DNA from 4 places in the Sedimentibacter sp. MB31-C6 genome. Region 2 is predicted to be linked to each of the others. Evidence: riboswitches for the same ligand, from Rfam matches in the RefSeq annotation. Region 2 holds a riboswitch; each other region holds the start of a gene.
What was found. A riboswitch is a leader RNA that binds a small molecule or an ion and turns the genes downstream of it on or off. The one in region 2 is predicted to bind S-adenosylmethionine.
Positions count from the first base shown of each region.

Region 1: linked by a shared signal. The riboswitch ahead of metF (methylenetetrahydrofolate reductase [NAD(P)H]) and the one ahead of U8307_RS07905 (YbaK/EbsC family protein) in region 2 are both predicted to bind S-adenosylmethionine.
Region 3: linked by a shared signal. The riboswitch ahead of U8307_RS02785 (O-acetylhomoserine aminocarboxypropyltransferase/cysteine synthase family protein) and the one ahead of U8307_RS07905 (YbaK/EbsC family protein) in region 2 are both predicted to bind S-adenosylmethionine.
Region 4: linked by a shared signal. The riboswitch ahead of metK (methionine adenosyltransferase) and the one ahead of U8307_RS07905 (YbaK/EbsC family protein) in region 2 are both predicted to bind S-adenosylmethionine.

Region 1 is NZ_CP142396.1:2,773,105-2,778,156, reverse strand. It holds gene leuS (leucine--tRNA ligase) at 1-2,333, opposite strand, end outside; T-box leader at 2,408-2,608, opposite strand; SAM riboswitch class I at 2,750-2,849, shown strand; gene metF (methylenetetrahydrofolate reductase [NAD(P)H]) at 2,909-3,811, shown strand; gene U8307_RS13380 (vitamin B12 dependent-methionine synthase activation domain-containing protein) at 3,789-4,484, shown strand; gene U8307_RS13375 (homocysteine S-methyltransferase family protein) at 4,474-5,052, shown strand, end outside.
Region 2 is NZ_CP142396.1:1,654,720-1,659,771, forward strand. It holds gene pflA (pyruvate formate-lyase-activating protein) at 1-584, shown strand, start outside; gene U8307_RS07900 (aldo/keto reductase) at 681-1,871, shown strand; SAM riboswitch class I at 1,991-2,092, shown strand; gene U8307_RS07905 (YbaK/EbsC family protein) at 2,166-2,636, shown strand; gene U8307_RS07910 (methionine ABC transporter ATP-binding protein) at 2,737-3,747, shown strand; gene U8307_RS07915 (methionine ABC transporter permease) at 3,737-4,402, shown strand; gene U8307_RS07920 (MetQ/NlpA family ABC transporter substrate-binding protein) at 4,454-5,052, shown strand, end outside.
Region 3 is NZ_CP142396.1:541,990-547,041, forward strand. It holds gene U8307_RS02770 (2'-5' RNA ligase family protein) at 1-108, shown strand, start outside; gene glmM (phosphoglucosamine mutase) at 149-1,495, opposite strand; gene metA (homoserine O-acetyltransferase MetA) at 1,659-2,582, opposite strand; gene U8307_RS02785 (O-acetylhomoserine aminocarboxypropyltransferase/cysteine synthase family protein) at 2,726-4,000, opposite strand; SAM riboswitch class I at 4,094-4,197, opposite strand; gene U8307_RS02790 (hypothetical protein) at 4,261-4,758, opposite strand; gene U8307_RS02795 (helix-turn-helix domain-containing protein) at 4,985-5,052, shown strand, end outside.
Region 4 is NZ_CP142396.1:1,243,753-1,248,804, forward strand. It holds gene U8307_RS05940 (3-keto-5-aminohexanoate cleavage protein) at 1-756, opposite strand, end outside; gene metK (methionine adenosyltransferase) at 833-2,011, opposite strand; SAM riboswitch class I at 2,127-2,222, opposite strand; gene U8307_RS05950 (phosphodiester glycosidase family protein) at 2,444-5,052, shown strand, end outside.

The DNA of each region.
Region 1 (5,052 bases), 1.1 Mb from region 2:
ATATTTTCATCTTTTTTTGCTATTTGTCTAGCAGTATTTACATCTACATCTCTAGATAAAACTATTTTTCCTCTTACTTTACCATTTACTTGTACAGGAAGTTCAATTACGTCATCAACTGTCTTTTCTTCGTCCCAGTTAGGCCAATTGGCTTCATTAAGCATACCGTTAAATCCTTGGTTTTCCCAAATTTCTTCTGTAATATGAGGGGCTACTGGATTTAACAAAATAATAAAGTCCTTTAGTTCATCTTTTGTAATATAATTATCACTATTAATTTCATTAACAAAGCTCATCATAGCTGCAATTGCAGTGTTGAATTTCATAGATTCAAAATCTTCACTAACCTTTTTTATAGTCTTATGCATTAATGTAACATGTTTCTTAGAGTATGATGTTTCATCAGTAACTAATTCTTGAAGTTTCCAAACCCTATCTAAAAATCTCTTACAACCTTTAACACTACTATCAGACCATATTGCATACTTTTCATAATCACCAATAAACATAGTATATGTTCTAAGAGTGTCCGCTCCCATTTCATCTACAATTTCATTAGGATTTACAACATTTCCTCTTGATTTAGACATTTTCTCTCCATCAGAACCAAGAATCAAACCTTGAGCTGTTCTTTTTGCATATGGTTCTTTAAATGGAACTACACCAATATCATAAAGGAATCTATGCCAGAATCTAGAATAAATTAAATGCCTTGTAACATGCTCCATGCCTCCATTATACCAATCAATAGGTCCCCAATAATCAAAGTTATCTTTAGACGCAATAGCTTCATTATTTTGGGTATCCATATATCTTAAGAAATACCAAGATGATCCTGCCCATTGTGGCATTGTATCAGTTTCTCTTTTTGCATCTTCACCACATACTGGACATTTAACATTAACCCATTCTTCTATATTCGCAAGTGGTGATTCTCCAGTTTCAGTAGGTTGATAGTTTTCAACATCTGGTAATTTCACTGGTAATTGTTCTTCTGGAACTGGTACCATGCCACATTTATGACAATGAATAATTGGAATTGGTTCTCCCCAATATCTTTGTCTATTAAATGCCCAATCTTTCATTTTATAATTCGTTTTTCTTTCACCTAAATTTTTTTCTTTAAGATATTCTATAATTTTATCAATGGCATCCTTTACTCGCAATCCATTTAAAACTCCAGAATTGACCATAACTCCATCTTCAACATCAGTAAATGCCTCTTCTTCTATATTTCCACCTGCTATAACTTCAACTATAGGTATATTAAATTTCTTAGCAAATTCCCAGTCTCTTGTATCATGTCCTGGAACAGCCATTATAGCTCCTGTTCCATAACCCATCATAACATAATCAGCAACCCACACTGGAATTTTTTCTCCAGAAACAGGATTGATTGCTGTCAAACCTTTTATTTCAACACCTGTTTTATCTTTAGCAAGTTGAACTCTTTCAAATTCAGTTTTCTTTTTAGATTCTTCCTGATATTCATGTATTTCATCCATATTTGTGATTTTTGAAGCATATTTATTTAATAATGGATGTTCTGGAGCTATAACCATAAATGTAACTCCATATAACGTATCAGGTCTTGTTGTAAATACTCTCAATGATTCATCTATATCCTTAATTTTAAAATCAACTTCTGCTCCATATGATCTACCAATCCAATTTTCTTGCTCAAGTTTAATTCTTGGCAAAAAGTCAACTTCGTTTAACCCATCCAAAAGTTTATCAGCATATTCTCTTATTTTCAAAAACCAAACATCTTTCTCTAGTTGTATAACATCACTACCACATCTATCACAAACTCCATTTTGTGATTCTTCATTTGCAAGTACAACTTTACAGCTATTGCAGAAATTTACATAAGTTTTATCTTTATAAGCCAATCCATGCTTAAACAATTGAACAAAAATCCATTGAGTCCATTTGAAATAATCTGGATTTGTAGTATCTACAGTTCTTGACCAGTCAAAGGAATATCCTGCTGTCTTTAATTGTTGAGTAAACACCTTAATATTTCTGTCTGTTACTTCTCTAGGATGTATTCCAGTTTGAATTGCATAATTTTCTGTAGGTAACCCAAAGGCATCCCATCCAATAGGAAACAATACATTGTATCCTTCTAATCTTCTTTTTCTTGATATTACTTCAAGAGAAGTATATGCACGTATGTGTCCTACATGCAATCCTACTCCCGATGGATATGGAAATTCCACAAGACCGTAAAATTTCTTTTGCTCTTTATTGTCTTTCGCTTTAAAAGTTTCATTTTTATCCCATATTTCCTGCCACTTTTTTTCAATAACTTGCGGATTATATGTTTTCATGTTTAGCCTCCATATTAATCTATTTTCTTAATTATTATTTAATTGTGTTAGTGAATACAAAAAATCTTCATCCCTGCTGGGACGAAGATTCCGCGGTACCACCCAAATTAGACATTAAGCCTCACTTAAATATTATAACGGTATAACCGTTTGAAACTACTTTATTTCGCTTCAAATACTCATGGACGAGTTCAGCTTTTACAATACCGTCTCACACCGTCCGACGGCTCTCTTAAATTGTGAACAAACCTACTGCTTCCAATCACAGTATTATATTAACTTTGTGTTTAATTATATCAAAACAAAAAATTAATTGCAAGAGCTAATTGTAAAACTTTCCTCCTTTTACAATATCAAATAAAATATTTACTTGACATATAGATATTATTAGTTATATACTAATTGAAAATTAAATAAATTCATCAAGAGCGACGGAGGGATCTGGCCCTATGAAGTCCGGCAACCAATCTATGTATACGGTGCTAATTCCAGCGGTTTTTAACCGGCAGATGAGAATGCATATGGATAATATCTTTCCCAATGTCGGGAGAGATTTTTTATTTTAGGAGGATTAAATGAAAATAGTAGATAACTTTACTGAAAAAAAACCTTTGATATCCTTTGAAATATTTCCACCAAAAGCAAATTATCCGGTTAATACAATATATGATTCAATCGACGAACTATATAAGTTAGAACCTGATTTTATGAGTGTTACCTATGGAGCAGGTGGAAGTACAAAAGACAAAACAGTTGAAATTTCTTCATATATACAAAACAAGTACAATTTAACATCTATTGCTCATGTTACTTGCATTTCTTCAGCAAAAAATGAAATATATAATATATTAACTTCCCTAAATGAAAATAATGTACAAAATGTTTTGGCTTTAAGGGGAGATTATCCAAAAGACTCTGTATCAGATAATTTTCCAACCAATGGATTTAAAAATTCAGTGGAACTGATAAAATATTTCAAAAGAAATTCAAATTTGTGTGTTGGAGCTGCATGCTATCCTGAAAAGCATCCAGATGCAAAAGATTTAGATGCTGATATTAAATTTCTAAAAAGAAAAATGGATGCAGGTGCTGATTTCTTGGTAACTCAAATGTTTTTTGATAATGAAGCATTTTATAATTTTTATGATAAAGCACATAAGAAGGGCATTGATTTACCTATAATTACCGGAATTATGCCCTTACTTAATAAAAATCAAATTAACACTATAGTAAATCTTACAGGTAATACAATTCCTGAAAAATTCAGAAGGATATTAGATAAATATGCAAACAATCCTGAAGCTTTAAAAGAAGCAGGAATGTCCTATGCAATAGGTCAGATAATAGACCTATTATCCTGGGGTGTTGATGGCATCCATATTTATACAATGAATAAACCTTCCACCGCTAAAAAGATTTTAGGCAGTATTTCTGCTATTAGGAGTGTACTAACAAATGAAAGTAAATCATATCAATAGTAACCTTATCAAAATAAACATAAATGAAGCTTTAAGATACTTAGGATATAGAAACAATAACGTTGATGTAGAAACTTATAAATTACTTAATGAATCTATAATCGAATTACAAAATATATGCGAGTTTAAATATGTGTATAGAATCTTTGAAGTTAAAAATGAAAATAATATTATTAACTTTGAAAATTTTATAAAAATAACGTCAAATGACCTAGCTAAACTATTTAAAGACTGTAAAAAATCAGCTGTCATTGCCGCAACTATTGGATTTGAAGTTGAAAAAAGAATTAAATATTTCAACTCGACTAATTTAACCAAGGCTGTTATATTTGATGCATGCGCATCAGCTTACATTGAGGCCCTTTGTGACTATGTAGAATCTGAAATAATGGAGATTGCAGCGCAAGAAGACTATAATACTACCTTTAGATACAGTCCAGGTTATGGAGATGTGCCTATTTCTCATCAAAAAGAAATATTAAATGCCTTAAATGCACAGAAATATATAGGTCTATCATCTTTAGATTCATCAATATTAGTTCCAAGAAAATCGGTGACGGCTTTTATTGGTTTTAACAAAGGAAATGAAACGAATAATAAATCTTGCTTAAATTGTAATCTTTATAACAATTGTAGTTTTACTAAGAAAGGAGAGAATTCTTATGATAAATAAATTAAAGGAAAAATTTCTATACTTTGATGGAGCAATGGGTACCATGCTTCAAAAATCAGGTTTGAATATAGGCGAACTACCAGAAGAATTAAACATATTAAAACCTGAAGTTATATATAATATTCACAAAGAGTATTTAAATGCTGGTGCAAATATTATATCTGCAAATACATTCGGTGCCAATAAGCTGAAATTGAATAATTCATCATATACAGTTGAAGAAATAATAATTGCTGGCATTGAAGTAGCAAAAAAATCAATAGATGGACTTGAAAATAAGTATGTAGCATTAGATATAGGCCCCACAGGAACTCTTCTGTCCCCTTTAGGTACACTTAGCTTTGAAGATGCTTACGACATATTCAAAGAGCAAGTAATAGCTGGAGTAAAAGCTAGAGCTGATATAATTCTTATAGAAACCATGACCGATTTATATGAGCTAAAAGCCGCAGTCCTAGCAGCTAAGGAAAATTCAAACCTTCCTGTTTTTTGTACCATGTCTTTTCAGGATAATGGACGTACTTTTACAGGTACAGATATAGCTGCTTTTGTTTCAGTTGCTGAGGGT
Region 2 (5,052 bases):
GCGCATCTCCTATGGAAATAGTTGAAAAAACTAAAAGATATAAACCATATTTTAAATTTAATAATGGTGGTATAACTTTTTCAGGAGGTGAGCCCTTATTACAACCCGAATTTTTGCTAGAATGTCTTAAGAGATGTAAAGAGGAGGGAATACACACAGTTATTGATACTGCTGGTGTTGGTTTTGGAGATTATAAAGAAATATTAAAATATACAGATCTTGTTATTTTAGATATTAAGCATTCACAACCAAATAAATATAAAAAAATTACTAACATGGATATTGATAACTATCATGAATTTAAAGAAGCAGTAATAAAAAACAAAAATAAAATTTGGCTTAAGCAAGTTGTAACACCTGGAGTTAATGATAATTATGTCGATATGAAGGAGTTTGAAAAAGAAGTAAATACTTTTCCTCAAAATATGGTTAAAAAAGTAGAGCTTTTGCCGTATCATACACTAGGTGTACAGAAATATGAAAGATTGAACATAAAATATAAATTAAAAGATGTGTTACCCTTATCTAAAGAAAAACTAGATGAATTAAAAACATTTTTGATAATTGAAAAATTAGTTAGATAAATATTAAGTAAATAATATAGTTTATGTATTAGGGTATTCAGTTTTTTAACAATGTAGTATAATCTTATATATAAAATATTTTGGAGACTGAATTATATGATAACAAAAGTTAATATAAAGAATGGGGATAAACTTTCTATTTTAGGTTTTGGGTGTATGAGATTACCAACTAAAGGTGGCGTTATAGATGAGGCTAGATCAATATCTATGATACACGATGCCATAGAAAAAGGTGTTAATTATTTTGATACAGCTTACTTTTATCATGCAGGACAAAGTGAATCATTGTTAGGAAAAGCATTATTAGGAGGTTATCGTGAGAGAGTTAAAGTAGCAACAAAATTGCCTCCATATATGGTAAAAAGTTTGGATAATGCAAAAAAAGTGATGTCAACACAACTAGCAAAATTGCAGACAAACTATATTGATTATTATCTGCTTCATATGCTTACAGATAAAGCAATGTTTGACAAAATGGTATCTTTAGGTGTAATGGATTGGTTAGAAGAATTAAAACTTAATAAAATAATTAACAATATAGGATTTTCATTTCATGGTAGTAAGCTGGATTTTGAATTGATATTAAAAGCGTATCCATGGGATTTTTGTCAAATTCAATATAATTACCTAGATGAAAATAATCAAGTTACAAAAGCTGGATTACAATTGGCAGGGACATTAGGTATTCCTATTATTGTTATGGAGCCATTACGTGGTGGAAAATTGGTAAATAATTTACCTAAAGAAGTTATAGATACATTTAATAGTTACGATTCAGAAAGAACACCTGCTGAATGGGCATTGAGATGGATATGGAATCACACTGAAGTAAATGTTGTATTGTCAGGTATGAGCAGTGAAATACAAGTAACAGAAAATATTAAAACAGCAGGAGATGCAAAAGCTAATTCATTTACAAAAGAAGAACTTGTAGTTTTTGAAAAAGTAAAATCTATTATGATGGACAAGATAAAAATACATTGTACAGGTTGTGGGTATTGCATGCCTTGTCCTCATGGTGTAAATATACCTGGATGTTTCTCTAGCTATAATGATAAGTATTTATTAAATGATAAATTATATCGTTGGAAGTATGCTCAAACTTTAGGTGCATTTTCTGCTAAGCCTTCCTTTGCATCACTATGCAAAGAGTGTGGAAAATGCGAAAATCATTGTCCTCAAAATATAGCTATCAGAAAGGAATTAAAAAAAGTTAACAATGAAATGGAAGGTATATTATTTAAATCACTACTTAATATCATAAGAAAAATTTTAAAAATAAGATAATGTTTTAAGTTATATTACCATAAATTAGTTAAATAACTCACTTTTTTAGAATTTCAAAAATAAATGTTGACAAAATTATATATATGTTATAAAGTAATCACTAACAATTGAATATTAACTTCTTATCTAGAGAGACGGAGGGATCGGCCCGTTGAAGTCTCGGCAACCTGCATTTTGCAAGGTGCTAATTCCGACAAAGATTATACTTTGGAAGATGAGGAGATGGTTTAGTAATTTACCCTCTCTTCTGAGAGGGTTTTATTATTTTAAATATTATTTTTAGGAGGTTGACGAATGTCTATAGATTTGGTAAGAGAATATTTAAAACAATTTAATAAGGACAATGACATTTTGGAAATGGACGAATCTACAGCAACAGTAGAATTAGCTGCACAAGCATTAGGAACAGAAGGAGCAAGAATTGCAAAATCTTTATCATTTCAAAATAAAGATGGAGCTATGATTATTGTAGTAGCAGGAGATGCCAAAGTTGACAATAAAAAGTTTAAGGAAGAGTTTGGATTTAAAGCTAGGATGCTTTCTTCAGATGATACAGTTAAGTTTACAGGTCATGCTGTAGGAGGTGTATGTCCCTTTGCTCTTCCAGGGAATATCAATGTCTATCTTGATGAGTCAATGAAAAGATTTAAAACTATGTTTCCTGCTTGTGGAAGTAGCAATTCAGCAATAGAGCTTACTTTAGAGGAATTAGAAAAATTATCAAAAAGCAAAAAATGGGTTGATGTATGTAAAAATTGGGGATGATATATGATATTGTTTGGAAACAAGGTAAAATTTATTTACCCACCAAGACAAAGAGGAAGGGAATCAGCTTCAACATATACAAATTAAGGAGGTGGGGATTATTACTCCATTAATACAAATAAAAGATTTAGGAAAAGAATACATAAGCCAAGGTAATACTGTAACTGCTCTTTCAGGAATCAACATTAATATTAACAAAGGTGATATTTATGGGATAATAGGTATGAGTGGTGCAGGAAAAAGTACTTTGGTAAGATGTATAAATTTTTTGGAAAAGCCTACAAAAGGTACTGTAATAATAGAAAATGAGGATTTATCAGTATTAAATGATAAGAAATTAAGAAATGTAAGACAAGAAATAGGAATGATTTTTCAACAATTTAATTTGTTGATGCAAAGAACTGTAGAGGATAATATTTGTTTTCCTCTAGAAATAAGTGGTGTAAATAAAAAAGAAGGAAGAAAAAGAGCAAAAGAATTATTAGAAATAGTTGGACTTTTAGATAAAAGAAAGGCATATCCATCGCAGCTTAGTGGTGGACAAAAGCAAAGAGTGGCAATCGCTAGAGCCCTTGCTACTAATCCAAAAATCTTACTTTGTGATGAAGCAACAAGTGCATTAGACCCTACTACTACCCGTTCAATTCTTTCCTTATTGAAGGATATAAATAAAAAATTAGGAATTACAATAATTATAATTACTCATGAAATGTCAGTAGTTGAAGAAATATGTGATTATGTGGCAATTATTGATAATGGTTATTTAGCAGAAGAGGGATTAGTAGAAAGTGTTTTTTCAAACCCAAAGACAGATGCCGCTAAAAAACTAGTATACCATAGTAATTCTGCAGTTGTGGAAATGAAAGGAAAGAGATGTATACGTATAGTATTTGATGGTAAATCTTCATTTGAACCAGTTATAGCTAATATGGTACTAGAATGTAGAGCTCAAGTAAATATTTTATTTGCCGATACTAAGGATATTAAAGGTAAAGCCTTTGGACAAATGGTGTTGCAGTTACCTGAAGATGACTTTCTAGCAGATAAAATTATAAATTTTTTAAAAGATAAAAAAGTTATAGTTGAGGAGTTGATAGATTATGTTAACTGATGGAATAATAAATGAAATAATAACTGGCACCATTGACACATTATATATGACATCCTTCTCTACTATTTTTGCATATTTGTTTGCTTTTCCTTTAGGGATTGCTTTAGTTGTAACAAAGAAGGACGGGTTGTATCCTTTGGTTTCAATTAATAGAGTATTAGATTTTATAGTTAACATTGGTCGTTCAATACCTTTTATTATATTAATACTTTTGGTAATACCAATTACAAAATTAATAGCTGGCAAAAGCTATGGTGCTACTGCAACAATAGTACCTCTTGTAATTGCTGCAATACCTTTTATAGCAAGATTAATAGAATCCTCATTGCAAGAGGTTGATCATGGAGTTGTTGAAGCAGCACAAAGTATGGGTGCTTCAATTTCAGAAATTATATTTAAAGTGCTAATACCGGAAGCAAAAACATCTTTGATAGTAAATGCTGTTATTGCAGCAGGTACAATAATAGGTTATTCAGCAATGGCAGGTGCTGTTGGTGGTGGAGGACTAGGTGATATTGCTATTAGGTATGGATATGAAAGATATAAAGCTGATGTTATGATTATAACAGTTGTATTATTGATTATTATTATGCAACTATTACAAATTATAGGTACTCAAATTGCAATTAAAACAGATAAAAGAAATATTAGATAAACATATGAATGTTGTAAATAATTTAGGATTAAAATTAAAGGAGAAAATGATATGAAAAAGTTTAGTAAAATATTAATAATAGGATTAGTAGTTATATTATCGTTAGGAATATTAGTAGCTTGTCAAGGTAATGAAGAAACACCAGAAAAAGATACTCCAGTTGAAGAAACACCTGATAAGGATAATTCAACTGAAGAAACAAGTAATGGTGGTACTATAAAAGTTGCGGCTTCACCTACACCACATGCAGAAATATTAGCTCAAGCTAAATCACTTTTAGCTGAACAAGGATATGAGTTAGAAATAGTTGAATATTCTGATTATGTACAACCAAATTTAGTTGTGGATAGTGGAGAATTAGACGCAAACTTTTTCCAGCACAAGCCATACTTAGATGACTTTAATGCAGGAAATGGAACTGAAATAGTATCTGTTGCTCCAATACACTATGAACCTCTTGCAATATATGCAGGAACATCCACAGACTTAACCAATATATCTGAGGGCGCTTCAATAGCTGTTCCTAATGATACTACAAATGAAGCAAGGGCTCTATTGTTGTTAGAAACGAATGGGTTAATTAAAATTAAAGAAGGTGCAGGACTATTAGCTACCAAAAATGATATCATTGAAAATCCTTACAATATTGA
Region 3 (5,052 bases), 1.1 Mb from region 2:
GTATTATCTCCCTATCTTAATTTTAAATTGAAATCAATAGTTGTCTATTATCAGCCAAAAGAAAGATCCATCTACATACCATATATGCAAATACCTTTTAATTTTTAAAAAACAAGCTCAACTACTACTTATATATTCTAATCTATTACTATTTTAATCTTTCTTCTAATAATTCTGCCAGTTCATTTGCATAACGTTCTATTTCTTCTTGATTTTGACCTTCTATCATTACCCGAACTAGGGGTTCTGTTCCTGATGGTCTTATTAAAACCCTACCAGTTCCATGAAAATGATTTTCTATATTTTCAATTTTATTCTTAATAACTTCATCATATAAATATTCATTTTTCTTTTCCTCAACTACTGAAGCGTTAACAAGAATTTGTGGCATATCCTTCATAACTGATGAAAGTTTTGAAAGTTTTGTATTTTTTTCCTTAACAATACTTAATATCTGAATTGCTGTTAATAATCCATCTCCAGTAGTATTATGATCTAAAAAAATTATATGACCAGATTGTTCTCCACCTAAGGGATGCTGGTTTTTTAACATTTCTTCAAGAACATATCTATCTCCAACTTTCGTTTTAACTATATCAATATTTTTCTCTTTCAAACATAAGTCAAGTCCCATATTAGTCATAACTGTACCAACAATAGCGTTATTTTTCAATTGTCCTTTTTCTTTTAAATGAATACCGCAAATGGCAAGAATATGATCCCCATCTACAATATTTCCGTTTTCATCAGCTGCTATTAATCTATCAGCATCGCCATCAAAAGATAATCCTACATCTGCTCCTGTTTCCAGTACTAGTTTCTGTATTTCCTTAGTGTTTGTTGACCCACAATTTACATTAATATTAATACCATTTGGATCATTATGCATTACATATACTTGAGCACCTAGTTCATATAAAAGTTCTGGAGCAGCCTTATAAACAGCACCATTCCCACAATCAACAGCTACTTTAAGTCCTTTAAAATCTACATCAATAGTTTCTTTTAAATAATCCATATATTTTCTAACAGGATTTTCAATTTTTATTTTTCTGCCTACTTCTCCAGCAGTTGGTATATAATCTATATCTAAATCATTTAATATATATTCTTCTATTGAATTTTCAGTTTCATCTGTTAATTTAAATCCATCTTCATTAAAAAACTTAATACCATTATATTCTACAGGATTATGAGATGCAGATATCATAACCCCGCCATCAGCATCTAATATCCTTATCATACACGCTACAGCAGGAGTTGGTAAAATCCCAAGATACAATACATCAATTCCAGCTGCATTTAAACCAGCTGACAATGCCCCTTCAAGCATATCTCCAGATATTCGTGTATCCATTCCTACCACCATTTTGGGTCTTCTTTTTCCTTTTGTAAGAAAATATCCTCCAATCCGACCTAATTTATATGCTAAATCTGCTGATAAATCCTTGTTCGCAATACCTCTAACTCCATCTGTACCAAATAATTTTCCCATAAATTCCTCCTAAAAAATTCATTCTATACTATTTTATACAATAGTTTAGTAGTTAACAAGTCTTTTTTTTAAATACATAGTCTTTAACTCAATTATAACATATAAAAAGAGTCACTTCGCAACGACGCTAGGGTGACCTATGTCCCCCTTCGGCGTAAACAAATTATCGATGTCCTCCAATTTCGTTTATATCAAATGGTGTTTCTTGGTAAATAATGTTAATCCAATTTTTAAAAAGCAAATTAGCATGGCTCCTCCATTTTACATAAGGAGATTTTGTTGGATCATTTCCAGGGTAATAATTAATAGGTATATTAATTGATTTACCTTGACTAACATCCCTATCATATTCATTTTTCAAAGTTAATGAATCATATTCAGAATGGCCCATAACAAAAATTTTACTGTAGTCATCCGTAGTAGCAATATGAACTCCAGCATCTTTAGATTCTGCTAATATAGCAAGTTCACTAACTGATTTTATATCTTCTTTAGTTACCTCTGTATGCCTAGAATGAGGTACATAAAAAATATCATCAAAACCATTTAAAAGCATGCAAGTTTCATGCTTTTTTTCATGTTCAAATACACCAAATATTTTAGCATTAAGCATCTTTTTTTGTAGTTTATAAAAGTGATAAAGAGCTGCTTGTGCACCCCAACATATATACATTGTTGAAGTTACATTTGTTAAAGAAAAATCCAATATTTCCTTTATTTCTTCCCAATAATCTACTTCTTCATATTCCATTAACTCAACAGGCGCTCCAGTAATTATCATAGCATCATATTTGTTATATTTTATTTCCTTAATATTCTTATAAAAATTATTCATATGGCTCTCAGAAATGTTCCTTGCTTTATGAGTTACGGTATGAACAAATTCAACATTTATTTGTATTGGGGAATTTGATAAAAGTCTTACAAATTGAGTTTCTGTCTCAATTTTCGTTGGCATAAGATTTACAAGAGCAATTTCTAAGGGTCTAATATCCTGACCTTCAGCTCTATTTTTATTCATGACAAAAATATTCTCATTTTTCATTATATCGTAAGCAGGTAGTTCTGTTGGTATTATAACTGGCATATATGCTCCTTTCTATTTGTCGCGGGTGCGGACGTGTCGCGGTATGCATGCAATGCATACCCTACGTTGGGGTCGTAACGTTCTGCGGTATGCATGCAATGCATACATATTGTAGGGGACGCATTGTATGCGTCCCGTGACACTTATTTAAGCGCTTGTTCTAAATCCGCTATAATGTCATCTATATTTTCAATTCCTACATTTAATCTTATTGCTTCAGGCATAACTCCTGCTGCTATTTGTTCTTCTTCAGACAGCTGTCTATGTGTTGTACTACCAGGATGAAGTACACATGTTCTAACATCCCCTAAATGAACTACACTATTTATCCATTTCAACTTTTTAGTAAACTGTCTTCCACCTTCAGCTCCACCTTTGACTCCAAACAAGATTATTCCACTTCCACCCTTTGGAAGATATTTATTTCCTAATTCAAAATAAGAACTACTTTTTAACTTTGGATAATTAACCCATAGAACATTTTCATGATTTTCTAAAAACTCAGCTATCTTTAATGCATTTTCACTATGTCTATCCATTCTGATATGAAGAGTTTCAAGTCCTCTCAAATATATAAAAGCATTAAACGCACTCATAGTAGAACCAAAATCTCTTAATATATGGGTTCTAGCCTTAGTTATATAAGCAGTTTCCTTAAATTTCTCAAAATAACTTAGTCCATGATAGCTTTGATCAGGTTCAACCATATTTGGAAACTTTCCATTATTCCAATCGAAATTTCCTCCATCAACTACTACTCCACCAACTGCTGTAGCTTGACCATCAATATATTTTGTAGTCGAATGTACAACTATATTAGCACCATATTCAAACGGCCTACATAAATATGGTGTAGCTATTGTATTATCAACTATTAAAGGAACACCTACTTTTATAGCTATTTTAGAAAATTTAGAAAAATCTAATATGTTCAACCCTGGATTTCCTATTGTTTCTGCAAAAATTGCCTTTGTATTCTCCTTACATGCAGCTATTATTTCATCCTCTGTATTATCTGGATTTATAAAAGTTGTTTCAATACCTAAATTCTTCAAACTTGAAGCTAGTAATGTAAAAGTTCCTCCATATATTGTAGAAGCAGCAACTATATGATCACCGGAGTTACAAATAGTTAATATAGCCATCGTTGTAGCAGCCTGCCCAGAAGAAACAGCTACAGCTCCAACACCCCCTTCCAATTGAGCTATTTTATTCTCAAAAGCAGCTACAGTTGGGTTGCTAATTCTTGAATACATATGTCCAGTTTCAGTTAAATCAAATAAACCAGCAACATAATCTGGATCTTTATAATTATAAGTAGTACTTTGGATTAATGGATATACTCTAGATTCCCCTTCTTCAAATTCTTCTAAAGATTGCACTAATTTAGATTCAATGTTTTTAAAATTACTTTTCATATTTCCTCCCTGAATAAATTATATTTAAAGGAATATCGCTTCTTGCACAGCAAAATAAAAAATCCCCTTGAAGAGAGGATTAATATAATCATCTCCTCATCTCTCAAAGTTATACTTTGTCGGAATTAGCACCTTTCAGTAAACTGTAGGTTGCCGAGACTTCAAAGGGCCGCTCCCTCCATCTCTCTTGATAAGAAGTAAATATTCATTTATTAGAAAGTACTTTATACTAATTTTTTACTTATGTCAATACCTTTTAATTAATTTCTGCAAAATTTATCAATTAAATCATTTAACAATAATTGATATTTATTTAAATTATCATTATCCTTAATATTCCCTGCCTTTTTAATATCTTCTTTTATAGCATATAACAATATTTGAAAGTTTTCTTTTAAATAGTCCTTATGATACTTATCATAAAGAAAATCTGAATTCTCATTATGTCCATGCCATAAGTCAAAATATTTAATTATAAAATCATTTAAATCACTATTAACTTTTATATTATTATAAATACTGGACAAAATGTAATTATCACAATCTATTTTATCTTTACCATCAATATTATATCCATTGAAATACATATGGAATGAATTATTTTGCAACTCCAATTGTATATTTCCTTCGATACATCCAATTATAGTAATTAATAGATGCTTATTATAAATTTCATCTTGTGTTGTGTTTTCATGAATATAATTCAATAATAACTCAAAATTAGATATACTAAGATAATTATCAACGATGAATTCCAATTTAATACCCCCCGTATTAATATTCAATTCTTCTATATAAAAAAACTTATATTGTATTATTAAATAATAAAACATACTTTGCATTTTGTCAATAATTATCAAATATATTTACTTTTTGCAATTTTTTGTTGTTTTTTATCAAAGTCTACATTATAATTAGATTAACACTCAAAAAGTTATGAGGTGACTTTTTGTAATCAATTTGCAAAAGGAAGTTGGCGATATTATGAATTATAATGAGAGGATTCGTCAAATACGTATTAAAAACAAACTCACCGCAAAAGAATTTAGTAA
Region 4 (5,052 bases), 410 kb from region 2:
TATCTTTGCAAGTTTCGCTGTTCTCTCTACAAAGTCAACGTTCTTGCCTAATTTATCAGGCTTATAATAAATATTATCTTCCAATCCAATCCTTACATGCCCACCAAGGCTTATTCCGGAAAAAACTGTAAACATTTGATTTTCACCAATTCCCGTAATATCCCAAATAGAATTTTTAGGAATAGCATTTAAAAGACTAGTAAGTTGGTTATATGTTGCAGGTTGACAATTTTTAAATCCCAATATAAAGTTAAAGTATAAAGGATCACGAATCAACCCCTTATCCTTTAGTTCAATTGCTTTGTATATCATACTAATATCATATACCTCAATTTCAGGTTTAATATTTCTTTTCATCATTTCTTTTGATATTTTTTCTATGAATTTAGGAGAATTTTGATAAACCATTTCCTCAAAATTTACTGACCCTGTTGTTAAAGCAGCACTTTCAGGATTTAATTTTAAACCTTGAGTCCTACTCTCATAATCTAATCCAGCTCTTCCACCTGTTGATAATTGTATAATTATTTTAGGACATACTTCCTTAATTTTTTCGACTATTTCTACATATCTCATAAAATCATGTGTTTTTCTTCCATCTTTATCTCTTGCATGAATATGAACAACTGAAGCACCAGCATTATAACACTCTTTTACATCATTTGCTATTTCCTCAGCCGTTATTGGTATATGAGGTGTATCAGCCTTAGTATATATCGAGCCTGTTGTCGCTACAGTTATTATTAATTTAGACAAAATCTCACCTCCTAAAATTGAACCGCAATGTTTATTCATAGCAATGACATTATTGGAAAAATAACTATGTCATTAATTATAAATATTTTTTTAATATATCAACCTTGTCTAGCTTTTCCCAAGGCAAATCTAAATCATCTCTTCCAAAGTGGCCATAAGCAGCTAATTGTTTGTATATTGGTCTTCTTAAGTTTAACTTTTCTATTATTGCAGCTGGCCTTAAATCGAAGTTATCTTTAATGGCTTTCTCTATTTTTTCTTCATCAATTTTATTTGTTCCAAAAGTATCGACCATTATTGAAACTGGTTTTGCAACTCCAATAGCATAGGCAAGCTCAACTTCACATTTATCTGCTAGGCCTGCTGCAACAATGTTTTTTGCAATGTATCTTGATGCATATGCAGCTGAACGGTCTACCTTTGTTGGATCCTTGCCTGAGAATGCTCCACCACCATGTCTTGAATATCCTCCATAAGTATCAACAATAATTTTTCTTCCAGTCAATCCTGAATCCCCTTGAGGGCCTCCAATAACAAATCTACCTGTAGGATTGATAAAATATTTTGTATTCTCATCGATTAATTCAGCTGGTACTGTTGTTTTTATTACATGCTCCTTTAAGTCTTTTTCAATAGTGCTTATTTCAATTTCAGGGTCATGTTGAGTTGAAATTACAATGGCATCTACTCTAACAGGTTTATTATCATGATACTCAATGGTAACCTGTGTCTTTCCATCAGGTCTTAAATAACCCAAAATACCATTTTTTCTTACTTTTGAAAGTTTTAGAGATAATTTATGTGCCAAACTGATAGGCATAGGCATAAATTCAGGTGTTTCATTACATGCAAACCCAAACATCATACCTTGATCTCCAGCTCCTGTTGCATCGTTTTTGTCTAAATGAGTTTCTCTATACTCTGCCGCTTCGTTTACTCCCATAGCAATATCTGATGATTGTTCATCAATTGCAGTTAATACAGAACAAGTTTTGTAATCAAAGCCATACTCCGCATCTGTATAACCAATATCCTTTATAGTATTCCTAACTATTTTAGGAATATCTATATAGCAATTAGTGCTAATTTCTCCTGCTACTAATACAAGACCAGTTGTTGTTACAGTTTCACATGCAACTCTACCAAATGGATCTTGTTCATAAATAGCATCTAATATTCCATCAGATATTTGATCACAAATTTTATCAGGATGTCCTTCTGTTACAGACTCTGATGTAAATAACCATTTTTTCATTTTATGATCCTTTCTATACTTTACTTTTCTTTTCATTGTGAAAGCATAATGACTAATTTATATAGTTTAAAAAATAAAAACCTCTTCCATAGAAGAGGTTCTATCTACATATATAGCCTCATCTTTCGGAAATCCGCGGGATTTGGCACCTTGAATAAATCAGGCTGCCGGGTTTCATTGGGCCTCGTCCCTCCACCACTCTTGATAAGGATTGTTACAATTCATAATATCATATAGATTTTTTTATGTCAATAGCTGAACTTTAAATATTTTTGGAACTTAAATCCTTTTAAAACGTCTAAATAAAAGCGTATATTACAATCCTTACATTTCTATAATTTACTATATTAATTAAATAAATACATGTTAATTTATACTTTATATGTGGTATAATGGACAAGCATAAATTTAAATACATAAATACAGAAGGGAATGATTAATTTGTTTATAAAAAAAATTGCAGCTATTTCTGCTACTATGATTCTATTATTAACATCATCAGTATTCGGCAGCGACTTATACACTGTTTATGATTTATCTGAGGAAACTAGACTCTCTACGGGTATTACATATGAAAGAATTGAAAAATACACTTCTCAAGGGTGGATGAACATAAATGTTGTTCGCACAAACCTAACAGACCCGTATACAAAAGTAGAACCTGTAACAAATAAAGAAGGTGTATCTAACAGGGGAACATTAAGTTCTATGTTAAAATCATCTGGAGCTGTAGCAGGTGTTAATGGAGACTTTTTTTACATGGGAAATCCAACTTATACATATGGACCAATAATTAAGGACGGGGAAATTATCACATCTCCTCTACCTTACAGTTATGGATACCCATCAGTAACAAGATTATTGGATGGTACAGTGGATATATCACTTTGGAATCCTAATATTACACTTTATGGCTCAGATGATATTCAATATGATATTGTTGTTATGAATAAAACTTCTAATATTGATTGGGGCCCAACTATACTAACTTCTGATTGGAATAAAATGTCTCCTGGTTATAGCGGAGATAAAGATATATTAGAAGTAGTTGTAGTAAACAATACAGTGTCAGAAGTAAGGAGAAATCAACCTTCAACTATAATTCCAGAAGAAGGTTACATCGTTGCAAGTTGTAATCCTGACACAATAGAAAAAATGACAAATTCCTTTAAATCTGGGCAGCCAGTTTCATTGAATATTGAATTAGATTTTAACACTGAAAACATAGACTGGTCTTTTGGTGGGTTAAATCATCTAGTTAAAAATGGTGAAATAAATGATATTAGTGATGAAGTACTCGGTGCTCATCCTCGTACTGCAATAGGTTTTAATAAAGACAATACAGAAATGATTTTAGTAACTGTTGATGGAAGAAATAAGGAATATACAAGTATAAAACAAACAGAACTAGCTCAAATTATGGTTGATTTAGGTGCTTACAATGTTGTCAACATGGACGGAGGAGGATCTACAACTATGGGTATTGATTTCCTTAAAAATTCTAACATCACTATTGTAAATATGCCATCAGATGGATATGAAAGAAAAATCGCTTCAGGTGTTGGAGTTTTCAATACCGCACCAGATAGTAACAATGTTGACAAAATTAATATAACTACTTCAAATAATAAAGTTTTTAACAATACAGAGCTTGAATTAGATTTGGAATTTTTGAATGAATACTATACACCATTGGACATTGATAAAAGCAATGTTAGTTATTCTGTTACTCCTTCAACTGCAGGTGTAATTGAGAACAATAAATTTCTTCCGAAAAACCCAGGTAAAGCTTTAATAACAGCTTCTATAGGAGATACTAAAGGTGAAATAGAAATAGACGTAATAGATACACCCGTTGCTTTAAAATTTAATTCAGACAACCTAGTCTTAAATTATGGAGAAACACATAATTTAAATAACATTCTTGGTATTGACAAAAATGGTAATTCAGCTTATATTCCATCAGAGTATATTAATTATACTTATAGAAATAAGATAGGTAAAGTAGAAGATGGAATTTTCACTGCAGGTGATATTAATAATACTGGAGCTATAACCGCAACATTTGGCAGTGCGATTAAAAATATTCAAGTCAAAGTAGGTTACCGCTATGAAACTTTAAATAGATTTGAAAATTTAAATAACCTTAAATTAAATCTCTATCCTGAAGATTCCAAAGGAAATATATCTATTACAGATAATATTGTAAAAGAAGGAGCCAATGCATTAAAACTAGATTATGATTTCACTGATATGACTGACCAAAGTATTGCATTTGTTGATTTTGGAAAAGACGGAGAAGGCATTAAACTCGATGGTAAACCAAAAGCTATCGGAATGTGGGTTTATGGTGATGGTAAGGATCATTGGCTAAGATGCAGAGTTACTGACTCTTATGGCACACAAACTAAGATTACCTTCGAAGATGAGGTTAATTGGACTGGATGGAAGTGGGTTACAGCAGATATTCCTGATGGCATTGCATATCCTATTACCTTAAATAATATATACCTTGCTGAAATCAATGAAACAAGGAAAGATACAGGAACAATATATATAGATAATTTGAGACTTATGCATGAACCAAGAGATAAAAACCTTGGATTGAAAACAGAAACAGAATTTATCGATCCACTAAAAGTTAGTAATATTTCAAATTATTCAGAAAAATTGACTATAAAAGAAAATGATATAGTATTAACTGATTCTAATGGAAATTCTATAAGCAGTGATAATATATTGTATTTTGATGCCATTGTAACCAGTGGAACATTAAATGCGTCAAACACTGTAATGTGGAATAATATTAAGAGCATGCCAAATTATGAAGACAAGGTCATTATCCTTACAATGAATAATAGCCTTCAACAAATTAGTGATGAAAGAGAAATTAAAATTTTGAAGAACATTCTTGAACAAACATCAATAAATAACGATGTGTTTGTTGTTTGGCAAGGAGAAAATGAATCTACTTATTTAGAAAATAATATTAGATATATAAAGTATGATAGCAATTTTGAAATTGGTTTAACAAAAAATGG